3 regions of the Streptomyces sp. NBC_01498 genome follow, and region 1 is predicted to be linked to each of the others. Evidence: riboswitches for the same ligand, from Rfam matches in the RefSeq annotation. Region 1 holds a riboswitch; each other region holds the start of a gene.

Region 1 (5,492 bases):
GTGCAGGCACTTCACCCGGTCCGGCATCCCGCCGGCGCTGGGGAAGTTCGCCAGCAGTTCGATCGCGTCCCGGCGCCCGAGGTAGTCCTCGTGGGCCTTGCGGTACGCGGCGGCCAACTCCGGTTCGGCGGCGAGGCGTTCGGTCATCTCCTTCATGACCCCGTTCGCCTCCAGCGTGCCGATCGCCGAGGCCGCGCGCGGGCACGTCAGGTAGTAGAGCGTCGGGAACGGCGTGCCGTCCGGGAGGCGCGGCGCGGTCTCCACCACGTCGGGCTGCCCGCAGGGGCAGCGGTGTGCGATGGCGCGCAGACCGCGCGGGGGGCGGCCGAGCTGTTGCCGGAACGCGTCGACGTCCGCCTCGGTGGGCTCGGTGCGTTCGGTCTGCGGAGGGGGCGTGTCCATGCCTGCGTCGGTTCCTCGGTGGTTATCTGTCCGTCCGGTCGGCGCTGTCGACGCCGTCCAGAAGATTGGAGTACCAGGGCCGGTCGGACGCGCCCTGGTCGGTGCGGCGCTCCTCGGCCGCGCGGGGGTCGGTCATGACGTAACCGGTCTCCCCCGGCATCACGTAGTGCAGGTGCTCGCGCGCCAGCCGCTGGACGTACGCGTCGTCCTGGAGGCGCGCCTTCTCGTCGCGCAGCTCCTCGACCCGGTGCGCCGCCTCGCGGGTCAGCCGTTCCTGCTCGGCGATGTCGCCGCGCTGGGACACGTACTGCCGCATCGGGTAGGCGAGCGCCACGATCAGCGAGCAGACGACCAGGACGAGGAAGGCCGCGCGCCCGGTGAGCCGGGAGCGGCGCGCCTGTCGGCGGGTCTGCGAGCGGTAGACACGGGCGGCGGTCTGCTCGCCCAGAATCCTGATCCTGGTCGCGGTGGAGAACCGGTCCCGGTTCGCGGCCATGGTCCCGCCTCTCCCTCAGATCCGTGGATCACCCTCGGATCCGTCGGATCGTCCTCGGATCCCGCAGAGACCGAGCGGACCCTCGTACCTCTGTCCTGCGTATGCCGTACCGCCCGGTGCCGGTCCCGGTCACGTTTCCGATCCGGTCGCGGCGCCGGGCCCGGTACGCGCGTACGTCCCCGGACACGGTACGGGACCGTGGCCGGGGACGGCCGCACGACGGGCTGTCCGGTCAGCCCCGAAGCACCGGAGCACCGAAGGCCGGCTCGGAGCGGCGGAGGTCAGTCCTTGAAGCGGGGGAACGCGCTGCGGCCCGCGTACACCGCCGCGTCGTCGAGGATCTCCTCGATGCGCAGCAGCTGGTTGTACTTGGCGACGCGCTCGGAGCGGGCCGGGGCGCCGGTCTTGATCTGACCGCAGTTGGTGGCGACGGCCAGGTCGGCGATCGTGACGTCCTCGGTCTCGCCGGAGCGGTGCGACATCATGCACTTGAAGCCGCTGCGCTGCGCCAGCTCGACGGCGTCCAGCGTCTCGGTCAGCGAACCGATCTGGTTGACCTTGACGAGCAGGGCGTTGGCCGAGCCCTCCTCGATGCCACGGGCCAGGCGCTCGGGGTTGGTGACGAACAGGTCGTCGCCGACGATCTGGACCTTGGCGCCCAGCTTGTCGTTGAGCGCCTTCCAGCCGGCCCAGTCGTCCTCGAACAGCGGGTCCTCGATGGAGACCAGCGGGTACGCGGCGACGAGCTCCTCGTAGTAGTCGGTCATCTCGGCGGCCGAGCGGGACTTGCCCTCGAACTCGTACGAGCCGTCCTTGTAGAACTCGGAGGCCGCGACGTCCAGCGCGAGCGCGATGTCCTTGCCGGGGGCGTAACCGGCTTCCTTGATGGCCACGAGGATCAGGTCGAGCGCGGCGCGGTTGGAGTCCAGGTTCGGCGCGAAGCCGCCCTCGTCGCCGAGGCCGGTGGAGAGCCCCTTCTCCTTCAGGACCTTCTTCAGCGTGTGGTAGACCTCGGCGCCCCAGCGCAGGGCCTCGGAGAACGACTCGGCGCCGATGGGCGCGATCATGAACTCCTGGATGTCCACGTTGGAGTCGGCGTGCGACCCGCCGTTGAGGATGTTCATCATCGGCACGGGCAGCAGGTGCGCGTTCGGGCCGCCCAGGTAGCGGAACAGCGGCAGGTCCGACGCCTCGGAGGCGGCGTGCGCCACGGCCAGCGAGACACCGAGGATGGCGTTGGCGCCGAGCGAGGACTTGTCGGGCGTGGCGTCCAGGTCGAACATCGCCTGGTCGATGAGGCGCTGCTCGGTGGCGTCGTAGCCGACCAGCTCCGGGCCGATCTGCTCGATGACGGCGAGGACCGCCTTCTCGACGCCCTTGCCCTGGTAGCGGTTCTGGTCACCGTCGCGGAGCTCGAGGGCCTCGAACGCACCGGTGGACGCACCGGAGGGGACAGCAGCACGGCCGGTGCTGCCGTCGTCGAGGCCGACCTCGACCTCGACCGTGGGGTTGCCTCGGGAGTCAAGGATTTCCCGGGCTACGACGACGTCGATGGACGGCACGAGCATCTCCTTCTGGGATGTGACGCGTGGAGTGCAGGGCCTCGGTGGCCTTGCGGCATGAGCCTAACCGGCTCCCGTGCGGCGGTCGGCAGATGCCCGCCCGCTGGGACGAAAAGAGTCCCGATTGACCGTTCGGCCATGAAATGTCGGTCGGCGGGGCGGGGTTCGGGGCTGGGGCCTCCGGGGCGGCTGGGACCCGTACGGTGGCGCGCTCGGGCGCTCGGGCGGTGCCGCAGTTGCGCGGCGGCCGGGGGGCAGGTTCGCAGTTGGGCGGCGTCGTACAGCGTCGAGGCCGGGCGGGCCGGGGGCACGGTCGCGCGGGCCGGGCGGCGGGGCGCCGTACGGACCCGGCGCTGTCCGGACCCGGACGCCGTTCGGACCCGGACGCCGTCCGGACCTCGGGGCCTTCGGGGCCCTTGCCGCCGTCCCGTACGACGGGCCCGAGCCCCGGTGCGGCGCGCACCCCGGGGGGAGTGGGGCGTGCCGGCCGGGGCTCGGGAGGGAAGGGATCAGCTCAGGTGGAGCTGCTGACCCGGGAAGATCTCGTCGGCGTTCTCGACGATGTCCTTGTTCAGCTCGAAGAGCTTCTTCCAGCCGCCTTCGACCTTCTTGGTCTCGGCGATCTTGGAGAGGGTGTCGCCGGCCTTGACCTTGTATTCGCCGTCGCCCTTCTTGATCGGACCACGGGTCGTGTCGCGCGAGGCGGGCTGCTCCTGCTCGGCGCGCGGCGCGGACCGCTGCGGGGCGGGCTGCTCCTGCGGGGCGGCCTGCTGCTGACCCGGGTCGGCCGGGGCGGCCTCGTCGGAGCCGGCGTCGTTGGCGGCGTTGGACAGGCCCACGCCACAGCTCGGCCAGGCACCCTTGCCCTGGCCGGCCAGGACCTTCTCGGCGATCTGTATCTGCTGGGACTTCGTGGCCCGGTCGGCGCTGGACGCGAAGGCGTTGCCGCCGTACGCGGCCCAGGTGGAGGCGGAGAACTGGAGCCCGCCGTAGTACCCGTTGCCCGTGTTGATGGACCAGTTGCCGCCGGACTCGCACTGGGCGACGGTGTCCCACTCGGAGGTGGTCGCGGCGGAGGCGGAGGTGGTGGCCATCAGCGGGATGGCGACGGCCGCGCCGGTGATGCCGGCGAGTGTGGCGTAACGGCCGGCCTTGGACTGACGGCGGTGCTTGGCCTTGCCGGACTTGCTGGAAAACAGCATGCGAGATCTCCTCACCGACGCCTGCGAGGTGAGCTGTCGGGTTCGGGCCAAGTGAGTTGCCCGGCCGTGCGATCGGGGGAGACGTCCTGCTGTCTCCCCGCACACGGCTCCACCCCGAGCCGGCCGCGTGTGCGGTCGGCGCCTACCTGTGGGTCCCCCGCTCCTGCCTACGGCGCTTGACGCGACGTGTTCCCCCCGACCGACGGCAGGATTCGGCGTGACGGTCGACGGTGCCCGCGGTGCGAGCGGTTCAGACCGTAATCACAGGCATCCCGGATGTTCAAAGGAGGAACATCCGGGATGATTCGCCCATCCCGCCCCAGGAGAAACTCCGTTTACGCAGGTGGGGCGGAAGCCGGGCGCGTGGGCGGGCGGATCACATCAATGCGGGCAAAGAGATGCTTGTCTCACTTGCACAGATGCGGACATAAAGGTCTTAACTACCCCTGTTCCAGGGCCAGATCGAGGCTCTGGCCGGGCAGGATCAGATCGGCGTCGGAGCCGACGACCTCACGGTTCGCGGCGTAGAGCGCGGACCAGCCGCCGTCGACCTTCTGCTCGTCGGCGATGGTCCACAGGCTGTCGCCGGAACGGACGGTGTACGCGCCGCCCTCGGCACCCTGGCCCTCGGCGGCGGCGCCTTCGCGCGCCGAACCTTCGTCCCGCGAGGCCCGCTCGGCACCCGACGCACCCGACGCACCCGCTTCGAGAGACTCGTCCGCGTCCCCGGCATCGACGCCCGCGTCCGGATCCGTGCCGGCCGACGCGCCGGGCCCGGTGCTCGCGTCGGCCTCGGGGGCGGGCGCGCCCCGGTGCTTGCCGGTACCGGTGGCGGCCTCGGTGCTGGGCCGGACGGACGGCTCCTCGGCGGGCTCGTCCGTACCGAGGGCGGAGTCACGGCCGAACTGGCCGTACGGGGGCACCTCCTCGGGAGCGGCGGGCAGCTCGGCCTCCTCGCCCGGCGCGGTGTCCTCGGCCTCCGCGGCCTGCGCGGTCTCCTCGGAGGAACCTTCGGAAGGCTCGCTGTCCGGCGTCGTCCCGGCGTCCGCGGCGAGTCCGGTGATCAGCGCGCAGGTAGGCCAGGCGGCGGGGCCCTGCTCGGCCAGGATTCTCTCGGCGACGGCGATCTGCTGGCTGCGACTGGCCTGGTCGGCCGTGGGGGCGTACGCCGTACCGCCGAAGTCGGTCCAGGTCTCCTGGGCTATCTGGAGCCCGCCGTAGTACCCGTTTCCGAGGTCCGCGCTCCACATACCGCCGCTCTCGCAGTCGGCGACGCGGTCCCAGGTGGACGCCTCCGCCGCGCTCGCGCCACTCGCGCCGAGCAGCGGGATGGCGATCGCCGAGCCGGTCACCCCTGCCGCGACGATGAGGGCGGGGGCCTGACGGGGCCGACGGTGCCGACCGTTCCCGGAGCGCATGCGGTTGCCTTCCGTGAGACTTCTGGAGCGTGGCCCGGCAGGTGACAGCCGAGCCGGTCGTGAAGGTAGCGCCCCTCGAACGTCTGTCACAAGTCGATACAGCGGAGATCACGTGAAAGTCACAGTACTGACGTTCGGTCAGTCACTCACCGCTGTGAACTGCACCGGAAGCGTGCGCAGTCCGCGCATGATGAGCCCGCCGCGCCAGCGCAGTTCGGACGGATCGACCGCCGGCCGCAGGTCCGGCAGACGGGTCAGCAGCGTTCGGAGAGCGGTCTGTCCCTCCAGCCGGGCGAGCGGGGCGCCGAGGCAGTAGTGGATGCCGTGGCCGTAACCGAGGTGTTTGTTGTCACTCCGCGCGAGATCGAGCCGGTCCGGCTCGGCGAACCGCTCCGGGTCACGGTTCGCGGCG
Region 2 (5,492 bases), 3.0 Mb from region 1:
ACGTGGCGCGGATCGCCGACGCGCTCGGGGTCGGGGCGTTCGGGGTGATGGGGGCTTCCGGTGGGGGTCCGCACGCGCTGGCGTGCGCCGCGGCGCTGCCGGACCGGGTGACGGGGGTGGTGTGTCTGGCGGGCATCGCCCCGTACACCACGGAGTTCGACTGGTACGCGGGCATGGTGGCGCCGGGTGGTCTGCGGGCCGCAGCCGACGGGCGGGAGGCGCGTGAACTGTACGCGGAGGCCGACGAGTTCGACCCCGCCAGCTTCACCGCCGCCGACTTCGCCGCACTGGCGGGCACCTGGAAGTCGCTGGGCGCCGACGCGATGAAGGCGGGTCAGGAGGGGCCGGGCGGGCTGATCGACGACGACGTCGCGTTCGCCACCGTGTGGGGGTTCGATCTGGCGGAGGTGTCGGCGCCCGTACTGCTGGTACAGGGCGGCGACGACCGGGTCGTGCCGCCCGCGCACGCCGAGTGGATGCGCGCCGGTCTGCCCCGGGCCGAGCTGTGGGTACGCCCCGAGGACGGGCATGTCTCGGTCCTCGACGCGTGCCCGGCGGCGCTGGACTGGCTGGCCGGACAGGACGCACCCCTTTCATAATCTTGCAGTTATATAACCCTGGGGGTATATTCGAGGCATGCCCCTCCCCTTTGACGTGCTCGCGGAGCCGAGCAGGCGCAAGATCCTGGATCTGCTCCTGGAACGTCCGCATCTGGTCGGCGAGCTGACCGACCGGCTCGGACTCAGCCAGCCCGGCACCTCCCGGCATCTGCGGGTGCTGAGGGACGCCGGGCTGGTGCGGGTCCGGCAGGACGCGCAGCGCCGCTGGTACGAGCTGGCGCCGGAACCACTGGCGGAACTCGACGCCTGGCTCGCGCACTACCGGCATCTGTGGACCGGCCGTCTCGACGCGCTCGAACGGCATCTCGACACGACGGAGAGCGACTCCCCATGACCACGGACCCCGGGAGCCCGAGCGGCCCCGACGACGAAGGATTCCCCGCCGCCCTGTCCGACGCGGACGACGGGCGGACCGCGCTGCGCATGGAGCGCCGGCTGGCGCATCCGCCGCAGCGGGTGTGGGACGCGATCACCCGGCCCGCGCAGCTGGCGCGGTGGTTCCCGTCGGAGGTGAGTGTGGAACTGCGGCCGGGCGGCGAGATCGGCTTCCACTTCCCCGGCGACCCCGGCCCCGGTCCGGCGATGACGGGGCGGGTCACCGACGCCGACGAACCGCGTCTCTTCGCCTTCACCTGGGGCGAGGACCATCTGCGCTGGGAGATCGCGCCGGACGGGGCGAACGGCTCGGTGCTCACGCTCGTCCACACCTTCGGCGACCGGTTCGGCGCGGCGAGCTTCGCGTCCGGCTGGCAGGTGTGTGTCACCGCGCTGGCCCAGGTGCTGGCCGGCGGGCCCGTCGATGCCGCGCGGGACACGAGCGGCGCGCTGCACGAGGCGTATCTGGCGCGGTTCGGCGAGTTGACGCGGGGAGGGGTGGAGGAGACGGCGGAGGGCGGTACGCGCCTCCGGCTGGAGCGTCAGCTCGTACGGCCCGCCGGGGCGGTGTGGGACCGGCTGACCGGTGGCGCCGAGCCGTCGGCGGGCGGGCCGGTGCCCCCGGGCTTCACCGTGGGCACGGTCCCGGCGGGGCCGGTCACGGAGGTCAGGACGTCGGAACTCCTCGCGTACGCCTGGTGTGCCGGGGGCGAGGTCCGCTGGGAGCTGGGCGCCGGGACCGGGCACGGGCCCCGGCTGGTCCTCACCCAGACCGGGCCGCGCGACGGTTTCGACGCGGCGGAAGCGCTGGCGGCGTGGCGGGCGCGGGTGGCGGAACTGGCGGCGGAACTGGCCGGGGCGCCGTAACGACCAAGGCACCTGGCAGCGGAGCCGTCACGGCTGTTCATCACTCCATCGAGTGATGGTCACCGGGAAAAATCTCCCTCGGTCACTAATGTGATGCGGATCTACGCACCGAGAGACGGGGGATGTCCGTGTCCGATCCGATGAGCGTCCCGGCCATGACGGGGGCCGGGACCGTCGTGGCCGCGATGGCCACCCCCGCCTGGGAGGGGACGCGGGAGCGGGTCGTGGACGTGTTCCGGCGGCGGGACGTACAGCGCGCGGCCGTCATGGACGCGCAGTTGCGCGCCGACGCCGAGCTGGTCCAGGGGGCGGGTGACGACATGGAGGGCGTGCGCGACGATCTCGTACGCCCCTGGTCGCGTCGGCTCGCCGCGCTGCTGCGGGACCACCCCGAGGCCGCCGGGGATCTGCGTGCCCTGGTGGACGAGGCCGCCGCCGCGCGCCGTACGGAGCGGAGTGGGGCGCGGCAGGTCACCGCGTAGGCGGGTGGAGTGCGGGCGTGGACGGCCCGTGTGCGCGACCGGCCGGTGATCCGACGACGCGTCAACCGGGCGGCGGGGTACGGCGAACGGCACTGCCGGGCACGGGGGGCCCGGCAGTGCCGTCGGTCGAGCGGCGCCGGTCAGGGGGCACCGCTCACGAGGACGCCGCTCACGAGGGCGCCGGTGGGAGCCGGTGTGGGGGCGCCGGTCAGTACGGGCCGTTGACGTTGTCGATCGAGCCGTAGCGGTCGGCCGCGTAGTTGCACGCGGCGGTGATGTTGGCGACCGGGTCGTACGGGTCGGTCGACGTGCCGGACACGTGGTACGCCTGGAACGTCGGGTCGATGACCTGGAGCAGGCCCTTCGACGGGGTGCCGGCGGCGGCGTTGGAGTCCCAGTTGTTGATGGCCCGGGGGTTGCCGGAGGACTCGCGGATGATGTTGCGGTGGATGCCGTCGTACGAGCCGGGTATGCCGTGCTGCGCCATGACGTCCAGCGCTTCCCGGATCCAGCCGTCGAGGTCGTTGGTGTAGCTCTTGGCGACCGTCTCGATGGCGTCGGTGGTGGCCGCCGGGGTGTTCCCGGTCGCGGAGGACGTGCCGCTCGGGGCCTTGGGGGCCTTGGGGGCGGATACGGGCTTGCCCGAGAGCTTCAGCTTGAGGCCGGGGTGGATCAGCGACGGGTTGTCGCCGATGGCGGGCCGGTTGGTCTTGTACAGGGCCTTCCAGCCGCCGCTCACCGAACGGTCGCGCGCGATCTTGGACAGCGACTCGCCCTTGACCACGACGTGGATCACCCGGTGCGAGGCGGCGTGGACCGCCGCCGGGGCCGCCGTGATGTGCTGCGGCGCGGGCGTGGCGCCCGCCGTCGTGGCGGTGATCAGGGGCAGTGCGAGAGCGGCGCCGCCCGTGCCGAGGGCGACGAGCCGGCGGGCGAGCGGACTGGTGCGGGAATTGCGGCGGTGCTTACCCTCTGCGGGCATGACGAAGTCCTCTCCGTCGCCTGCGAGGTGAGCTGTCGGGTTCGGGCGGGAGTTGCCCGGCCGCGCGAGTGGCGCGGCTTCACCCCGAGCCGGTCCGGAGTTTTCCGGATCGGCGACTTACCTGGGTCCCCCGCTCCTGCCGTACGTGAAGTGGGTGGATGCGGTTTCCGGACGGCGGCAGGATTCGGCGTTCCGCCCGGAATGACGAGAACGTAAGCGAGAACATCCGGGCGAAACAAGTCCTGAATTCACGGCGTCATGCCATTCATGCGTCCGCCGGGCGGAAATTGGAATTCCCGCCCGGCGGTTCATCGCCCAACTTTCCTTTCCCACGCGGACGGTGGGCGGCCGGGCCGTTCGCACACTCGGCCGCGCTTGTGACGGACATCACGGCATTTCAGCGCAACCATGCGACCCCTCCCACCCAGAAAGGGACAAGTCATCCGCTGAATACCCATAACGCCCTATCCGCAAAGCGGACAAATTACCGCTTTCCACCGGCCGTGGATGAGGAGGAGTTCCGCCCGGCGGCGGGCCCGCCGGTGATCACGAAGCTGGATCCCGGCTCGATCAGGACGTCTCCCTCGGCCGAGTCGGTGATCGTCACGCCGGTCAGCGTCGCGCTGCCGCGGGCGCCGCCCATCGCCAGGATTCCGGCGCCGTTGTTGGACTTGGCGATGGTCACGCCGCTGATCTCGACGTCCGGCACAGCACCACCGCCGTTCTTGAACTGGATGCCGTCGTAGGTGGAGTCGAGGATCTCGGTGTCCCTGATCTTCACCCCGGTGATGTCCCGGCTCGCCGGGAAGAGGGTGATGGCGCCGAACTCCTGGTCCTCGTTCCAGAAGGCACCGCCCGTGCGGTGCAGGGCGTTCCCGGTGAGCAGGGTCTCGCCGGAGAACGGCAGCGGATCGTGGTCGGTCGCCAGCATGATGCCCGGGTAATTGGCCGTGTCGGCGATCAGGTTGTTCCGCACGGTGTTTCCGTAACCGCCGTAGATCGCGACTCCGTTGGCCCGCCAGGGCAGCTGAACGGTGTTGTCGGAGAACACGTTGTCGTGGGCGACGTCCACGGCCGGGTCCTTCACGTACTGATTGGCCCAGACGGCGAGCGAATCGTCACCGGTGGTGCGGAAGGACGAGTTGTCCACCGTCGAATTCCGCGTTCCGTTGGTGAAGTTGATCCCGTCCGCATAGGTGTTGCGGATACGCATTCCGCTGAATTCAAGACCGTCGGCCGGGCCCCAGAGCGCGGGGATGTTGGCGTAGTCGCGGCCGACCCAGACACCCACGTTGGCGTGTTCGATCCACACGTTGGATATCTTGGTGTTCTTGCCGAAGCGCCCGTTGAGGCCGACTCCGCCCTCGGCTCCCCCGCCGCCCCGGATACGGCCGGAGCCGAAGATGGCGAGGTCGGATATCTGGGTGTTGTCGTCGATGTCGAAGCCGAAGTTGCCCTCGTGCGGGTGGTTGATGCCGCCCGCGTTCTGCGGCTCGGTCAGCGTGTAGAGCTGGGAGTGCCACATGCCCGCGCCCCGGACGGAGACGTTCTTGATGCCGATCTGGTTGAACTGCCCCTGGTTGTCGGGGTCGTCGGTCAGGATCTTCTGTTCCTGACGCCACTGGCCCGGCGGGATCCAGACACAGGGGATGTCGCCGTTCTGGTCGGCGGTGACCGCGTCCTGGAGTGCCTCGGTGTCGTCGCCGCCGTCGTCGGGGACCGCTCCGTACTCGGTGATCGAGACGCACTCGGCCGGCTTGGCGGCCGGGGGCGCGACCTCTTCCAGGTCGATCAGGTCCACGATGTAGAAGGGCGCCGTGTCGTCGGCGTCTCGCTGGAGCTTGAACGTGGTGCCCGCCGGATACGTCGTGGACAGCAGCGAGTTGGCCTCGTCGAACAGTCTGCGGGCGTCCGCCTGGGGCGTGTTGGTCAGCGACTCGGGGTCGTCCGTGTCGCCGTACAGCCAGCTGTGCCTGGACGACAGGTCCAGTTTCTGCACGAAGACGCCGTCGGCGTAGAGGCTGATCGTGGCGTCGATGCCGCCGCCGCCCGGGGCGTCGGGGATCGAGTTGCGCACCACGATCGAGTTCGCGGCGTTGGTGGAGGTGAACTCCACGAACTGGCCCTCGCCGTCGAGCCGTACCGACGCGCGGCCGGACGACTCGC
Region 3 (5,492 bases), 1.8 Mb from region 1:
CGGTCACTCCGACGAGGACCAACTCCTCGCGTCCGCCGCCACGGTCACCGCCGCGACGATCGCCCCCCGCCCCGTACGCCGGGCCGCCGGAGGCAACCGCAGCAGGCGCCGCAGCACTCCCGCGAAGCGTTCGGCGCTGCTCACCGTCGCCGTGCCGTCCGCCTGTGTGATGGGTGTCGCCGGTATCGCCGCCGCCTCGGTCGGCGGCCTCGGCGCCGCCGAAGAGGCGAAGGACGAGACGACCACGCTGACCGCCGCCGACGCGACCGCGATCAAGCCCGTCGCGGTGAACAACAAGCTCGACACCCAGCTCGCCGCTCTCGACGCCGACGCGCGTGACTTCGGGGACCGCGCCAGCCGCACCCAGGAGCGCATCGACCTGAAGGAGCGTCAGGCGGCGGAGAAGAAGAAGCGCGAGGAGCTGGCCGCGGCCCGCGAGGCCGCCCGCCCCAAGTTCGCGCTCCCCGTCGCGATGCACGGCCTCAGCGCCTACTACGGCCAGGCCGGCGTCAACTGGATGTCCATGCACACCGGCATCGACTTCCCCGTCTCGTACGGCACACCGGTCATGGCGGCGACCGACGGCACCGTCCGTACCCAGTGGAACAGCGCCTACGGCAACATGGCGATCGTGACCGCCGCCGACGGCACGGAGACCTGGTACTGCCACCTCAGCAGTACGAAGATCCGCTCCGGCCCGGTCAAGGCCGGTGACGAGATCGCGTACTCCGGGAACTCGGGCAACTCCACCGGCCCGCACCTGCACTTCGAGGTACGGCCGGCCGGCGGCTCGGCGATCGACCCGCTGTCCTGGTTCCGCAGCCACGGTCTCGACCCGACGTAACCGGCCCGGCCCGGACCGTACCCCCGGCGCCAGAACCCCCGGCAGCGAAAGCAACAGCAACGAAGGCAACGACAACGAAGCGGCGGGCCCTCCCCGGGCCCGCCGTTTCCGTGTGTCCTTCCGGCAGTTACGGCTTCTCGCCGACCACGACGGTGGCTACAGCTTGTCGACCGGCGCGTACCGCAGCAGCAGCCGCTTCGGCTTGGAGTCGCCGAAGTCGATCGTCGCCTGCGCGTCGGCGCCCGACCCCGTCACCGTGACGACCGTCCCGAGCCCGAACTGGTCATGGGTCACCCGGTCCCCCACCGCGAGCGAGATGACCGGCTTCTCGGTGGCGCGCCGGGTGGCGAAGCCCGCCGGGCCCGACCGCGAACGGGACGCGGACAGCGACGAGGTGATCCCCGACGTGGGCCCGGCCGGGGCGGCCGACGGACCCGTTCGCTTCCACTCCAGGTGCTCGCCCGGAATCTCCTCCAGGAAACGCGACGGCGGGTTGTACGACGGCTGGCCCCACGCGCTGCGCATCGAGGACCGGGTGAGGTAGAGCCGTTCACGGGCGCGCGTGATGCCGACGTACGCCAGCCGGCGCTCCTCCTCCAGCTCCTTCGGCTGGCCGAGCGCGCGCATGTGCGGGAAGACGCCGTCCTCCATGCCGGTCAGGAAGACGACCGGGAACTCCAGGCCCTTCGCCGTGTGCAGCGTCATCAGGGTGATGACGCCGGAGCCTTCCTCGTCCTCGTCGGGGATCTGGTCGGAGTCGGCGACGAGCGCGACGCGCTCCAGGAACGCCGCGAGGGTGCCGGAGGGCGCGGCGCCGGGGCCTTCGGTCCCGGCCGCACCGCCCCCGTCACCGCCCCCGTCGCCGTCCGCGTCGCCGTCCGCGTCGCCCGCGTCCCCCGGCCCGTCACCGTCCGCCGCCGCCCCCGCGGCCTGGGCCGTCTCCTGCTCGAACTCCAGCGCCACGGCGGCCAGTTCCTGCAAGTTCTCGATCCGCGTCTCGTCCTGCGGGTCGGTCGACGCCTGCAACTCCGCCAGATACCCCGTCCGTTCCAGCACGGCCTCCAGAACCGTCGCCGGGCCGGCGCCGGACTCGACGACCGTACGCAGCTCCTCCAGCAGCGTGTTGAAGCGCTTCACCGCGTTCGACGAGCGGGCCGCCATGCCGTACGCCTCGTCCACCCGGCGCAGCGCCTGCCCGAAGGAGATCCGCTCGCGCGCCGCGAGTGCGTCGATCATCGCCTCGGCACGGTCACCGATCCCGCGCTTGGGCACATTCAGGATGCGGCGCAGCGGGACACTGTCCTCCGGGTTGGCGAGCACCCGCAGATAGGCCAGCACATCGCGGACCTCCTTGCGCTCGTAGAACCGCACCCCGCCGACGACCTTGTAGGGCAGGCCGACGCGGATGAAGATCTCCTCGAAGACACGCGACTGCGCGTTCGTCCGGTAGAAGACCGCGACATCGCCCGCCTTGGCCTTGGACGCGTCCGTGAGCCGGTCGATCTCGTCGGCGACGAACTGGGCCTCGTCGTGCTCGGTGTCCGCCACGTAACCGGTGATGCGGGCGCCCGCTCCGGCGTTCGTCCAGAGATTCTTCGGGCGGCGGCTCTCGTTGCGCTCGATGACCGCGTTGGCCGCGCCGAGGATCGTCTGTGTGGAGCGGTAGTTCTGCTCCAGCAGGATCGTGGTGGCGTTCGGGTAGTCCTCCTCGAACTGGAGGATGTTGCGGATCGTGGCGCCCCGGAACGCGTAGATGGACTGGTCGGCGTCGCCGACGACGCACAGCTCGGCCGGGTCCTGCCCCTCGCCGGAGGGGCCGACCAGCTCGCGGACCAGGGTGTACTGCGCGTGGTTGGTGTCCTGGTACTCGTCCACCAGGACATGGCGGAAGCGGCGGCGGTAGTGCTCGGCGACGTCCGGGAACGCCTGGAGCAGATGGACCGTCGTCATGATGATGTCGTCGAAGTCCAGGGCGTTGGCCTCGCGCAGCCGTCCCTGGTACATCCGGTACGCCTCGGCCAGCGTCTTCTCGAACGGGTCCGTGGCCCGGCCGGCGAAGGTCTCCTCGTCGATCAGCTCGTTCTTGAGGTTCGAGACCTTGGCGCTGAACGACTTCGGGGGGTGCCGCTTGGGGTCGAGGTCCAGATCGCGGCAGACCAGGGCCATGAGCCGCTTGGAATCCGCCGCGTCGTAGATCGAGAACGAGGACGTGAAGCCCAGCCGCTTCGACTCGCGGCGCAGGATGCGTACGCAGGCGCTGTGGAACGTCATCACCCACATGGCCGCCGCGCGCGGTCCGACGAGCTGCTCGACGCGCTCCTTCATCTCACCGGCGGCCTTGTTGGTGAAGGTGATCGCCAGTATTTCGCCGGGGTGTACGCGACGGGTCCCCAGCAGATGCGCGATCCGGTGGGTCAGTACGCGAGTCTTGCCGGAGCCCGCGCCCGCCACGATGAGCAGCGGCGATCCCGTGTGCACCACGGCGGCCCGCTGCTCGTCATTGAGCCCTTCGAGCAGCGCCGCCGGGTCCACGACCGTGCGGGGGGCGCCGTCACGGTGGTATGCGTCCCGGGGCGGGGGCACGTCGAACTTCCCTCCGAAGAGATCGTCGGGCACCTGCTCCGGAGCGGTGCCCCCGGGCTCGGCGTCCTCGGGTGGCGGCGGTGGCTCCTCCTCGGCCGAGGTCTGGAGGTCCGCCAGGAAGCTGTCGTCAAAGAGGCTGCTCATCGCTTCCTGAGTCTAGAGTGCCGCACCGACAGTGGTCCGCCACATGGCCTCGCGGGGGTGCGGACGGAGGTTTATGCGAAAGGTCACGAAAACGTATCGGGCATATCGGCCATCAACCTTCACAGCCGCACCACATATTGGCTAGCGTGCCTGCCGAGGCGGTTCGTACTCCACCGGCGATCAGCGCCAAGCGGACCGTCCGCGCCGAATCCGGGCTTCCACGACGGGAGTTCGGAACCGGGGACCCACATGTTCCACCGGGGTGAATCGGGCCGTGTTCCCCGGCCCGTAGGGCAGCCTTCCGTTCCGCCCGAACCCGACAGCTAACCCGGTAGGCGGTCCACGGAAGGAGATGCCGGCCTTGGCGTCGCATCGCAAATCGCGCACTCGCACCGGAGTGCGCGCGAACACCCCTGCCGTCGGTTTCACGACGGCGGCGCTCGCCTCGGTCACGCTGCTCTCGTCGCAGAGCGCCACCGCCGCGCCCACCGAGCCGAATCCCTCGGTGGAGGAGGTACAGAAGAAGGTCGACGACCTGTACCGGCAGGCCGGTACGGCGACCCAGCAGTACAACAAGGCGAAGGAAGAGACCGACACCCAGCGCGAGTCGGTGGACCGGGCCCTGGACCAGGTGGCCCGGAGCGCCGACAAGGTGAACGAGGCCCGGCGCGACCTCGGTACGTATGCGGCGGCGCAGTACCGCGCGGGAGCGGTGGGTCCCACCGCCGCCCTGATGTTCGCCGACAGCCCGGAGTCGTACTTCGAGCAGACGCATCTGATGGACCGGATGACCGACCGCCAGCAGCAGGCCGTCGAGGACTTCCAGAAGGAGCAGCGGTCGGCGGCCGAGCAGCGCGCAGACGCGACGAAGAGCCTGGAGACGCTGACGGAGTCGCAGGCCACGCTGAAGGCGGGCAAGCAGCGGGTCCAGAACAAGCTCGCGGCGGCCCGGTCGCTGCTGGCGGAGCTGACGGCCGAGGAGAAGGCGCGGCTCGCGGAGCTGGAGCGCGAGAAGGAGCAGGAGGCGCGCCGCCAGGCCGAGGCGAAGGCCGAGAAGGAGGCGGAGCGCAGGCGCCAGGAGGCGGCCCGGCAGGAGCAGCCGCCCGCGACGGGCGGCGGTACGGGCACCGGCGCGGGAACGGGCTCGGGTGCGGGTGCGGGCGTCTCGGACGGTACGTACGCGGCCAAGGCCCAGAAGGTGCTCGCCTTCGCCCGTGCCCAGATCGGCAAGCCGTACGTGTGGGGCGCCACCGGCCCCAGCTCGTACGACTGCTCGGGGCTGACGGCGGCCGCCTGGAGGGAGGCGGGTGTGCAGCTTCCCCGTACGACGTGGGACCAGGTGGAGGTGGGCCAGCGCGTCGCCACCGAGGACCTGCTCCCCGGTGACCTCATCTTCTTCTACGACGACATCAGCCACGTCGGTATCTACAAGGGCGACGGCATGATGATCCACGCGCCGAAGCCCGGGGCGAACGTACGTGAGGAGTCGATCTACTACATGCCGATCTACGGCGGGGTACGCCCGGCCTGACCGACCCGACGGCTCGGGCGGCTCGGGCGGCTCCGGCAGCCAGCTCGGGCAGCTCGGGCCGGTGAGCGGTGGCGGGCCACCGCCGATCGTACCGGCGGGCGCCGACGCACGACGGCGGGTCCGTCCCGTCCTGGCGGGCGCACCCGGCAGCGATCAGAGCCCGGCCATCGGGGTGAGGGCGGCGACACCCGGTCTGACCGGCGCGACGGTCCCGGGCCGCTCCGGCCGATGACCAGCGGCAGGCCACCGCTGGTCACAACGACGGGTACCGGCGCATAACGCCGGGCCCGGCCCCGTGTCCCAGGGCCGGGCCGGGCCGTCGGGAGCGACGGCGGCGACACCCGGTCCGGACAACGCCCCGCGGCACACGGTCCTCGGTCCTCGGTCCTA

Evidence for each region. A riboswitch is a leader RNA that binds a small molecule or an ion and turns the genes downstream of it on or off. The one in region 1 is predicted to bind cyclic di-AMP.
Region 2: it holds a riboswitch for cyclic di-AMP, as region 1 does, so the genes downstream of both, OG875_RS05900 (LysM peptidoglycan-binding domain-containing protein) here and OG875_RS19065 (transglycosylase family protein) in region 1, are expected to answer to the same signal.
Region 3: it holds a riboswitch for cyclic di-AMP, as region 1 does, so the genes downstream of both, OG875_RS11020 (C40 family peptidase) here and OG875_RS19065 (transglycosylase family protein) in region 1, are expected to answer to the same signal.

Annotation. Positions count from the first base shown of each region.
Region 1 covers NZ_CP109598.1:4,440,661-4,446,152, reverse strand. Annotated here, with positions in the region: gene OG875_RS19080 (DUF501 domain-containing protein) at 1-402, opposite strand, end outside; gene OG875_RS19075 (FtsB family cell division protein) at 425-898, opposite strand; gene eno (phosphopyruvate hydratase) at 1,180-2,460, opposite strand; gene OG875_RS19065 (transglycosylase family protein) at 2,970-3,662, opposite strand; cyclic di-AMP (ydaO/yuaA leader) riboswitch at 3,666-3,847, opposite strand; gene OG875_RS19060 (transglycosylase family protein) at 4,103-5,080, opposite strand; gene OG875_RS19055 (cytochrome P450 family protein) at 5,219-5,492, opposite strand, start outside.
Region 2 covers NZ_CP109598.1:1,420,227-1,425,718, forward strand. Annotated here, with positions in the region: gene OG875_RS05880 (alpha/beta fold hydrolase) at 1-599, shown strand, start outside; gene OG875_RS05885 (ArsR/SmtB family transcription factor) at 637-954, shown strand; gene OG875_RS05890 (SRPBCC family protein) at 951-1,862, shown strand; gene OG875_RS05895 (hypothetical protein) at 2,018-2,344, shown strand; gene OG875_RS05900 (LysM peptidoglycan-binding domain-containing protein) at 2,553-3,326, opposite strand; cyclic di-AMP (ydaO/yuaA leader) riboswitch at 3,331-3,493, opposite strand; gene OG875_RS05905 (right-handed parallel beta-helix repeat-containing protein) at 3,811-5,492, opposite strand, start outside.
Region 3 covers NZ_CP109598.1:2,648,004-2,653,495, forward strand. Annotated here, with positions in the region: gene OG875_RS11010 (peptidoglycan DD-metalloendopeptidase family protein) at 1-844, shown strand, start outside; gene OG875_RS11015 (ATP-dependent DNA helicase) at 1,001-3,571, opposite strand; cyclic di-AMP (ydaO/yuaA leader) riboswitch at 3,764-3,925, shown strand; gene OG875_RS11020 (C40 family peptidase) at 3,924-5,102, shown strand.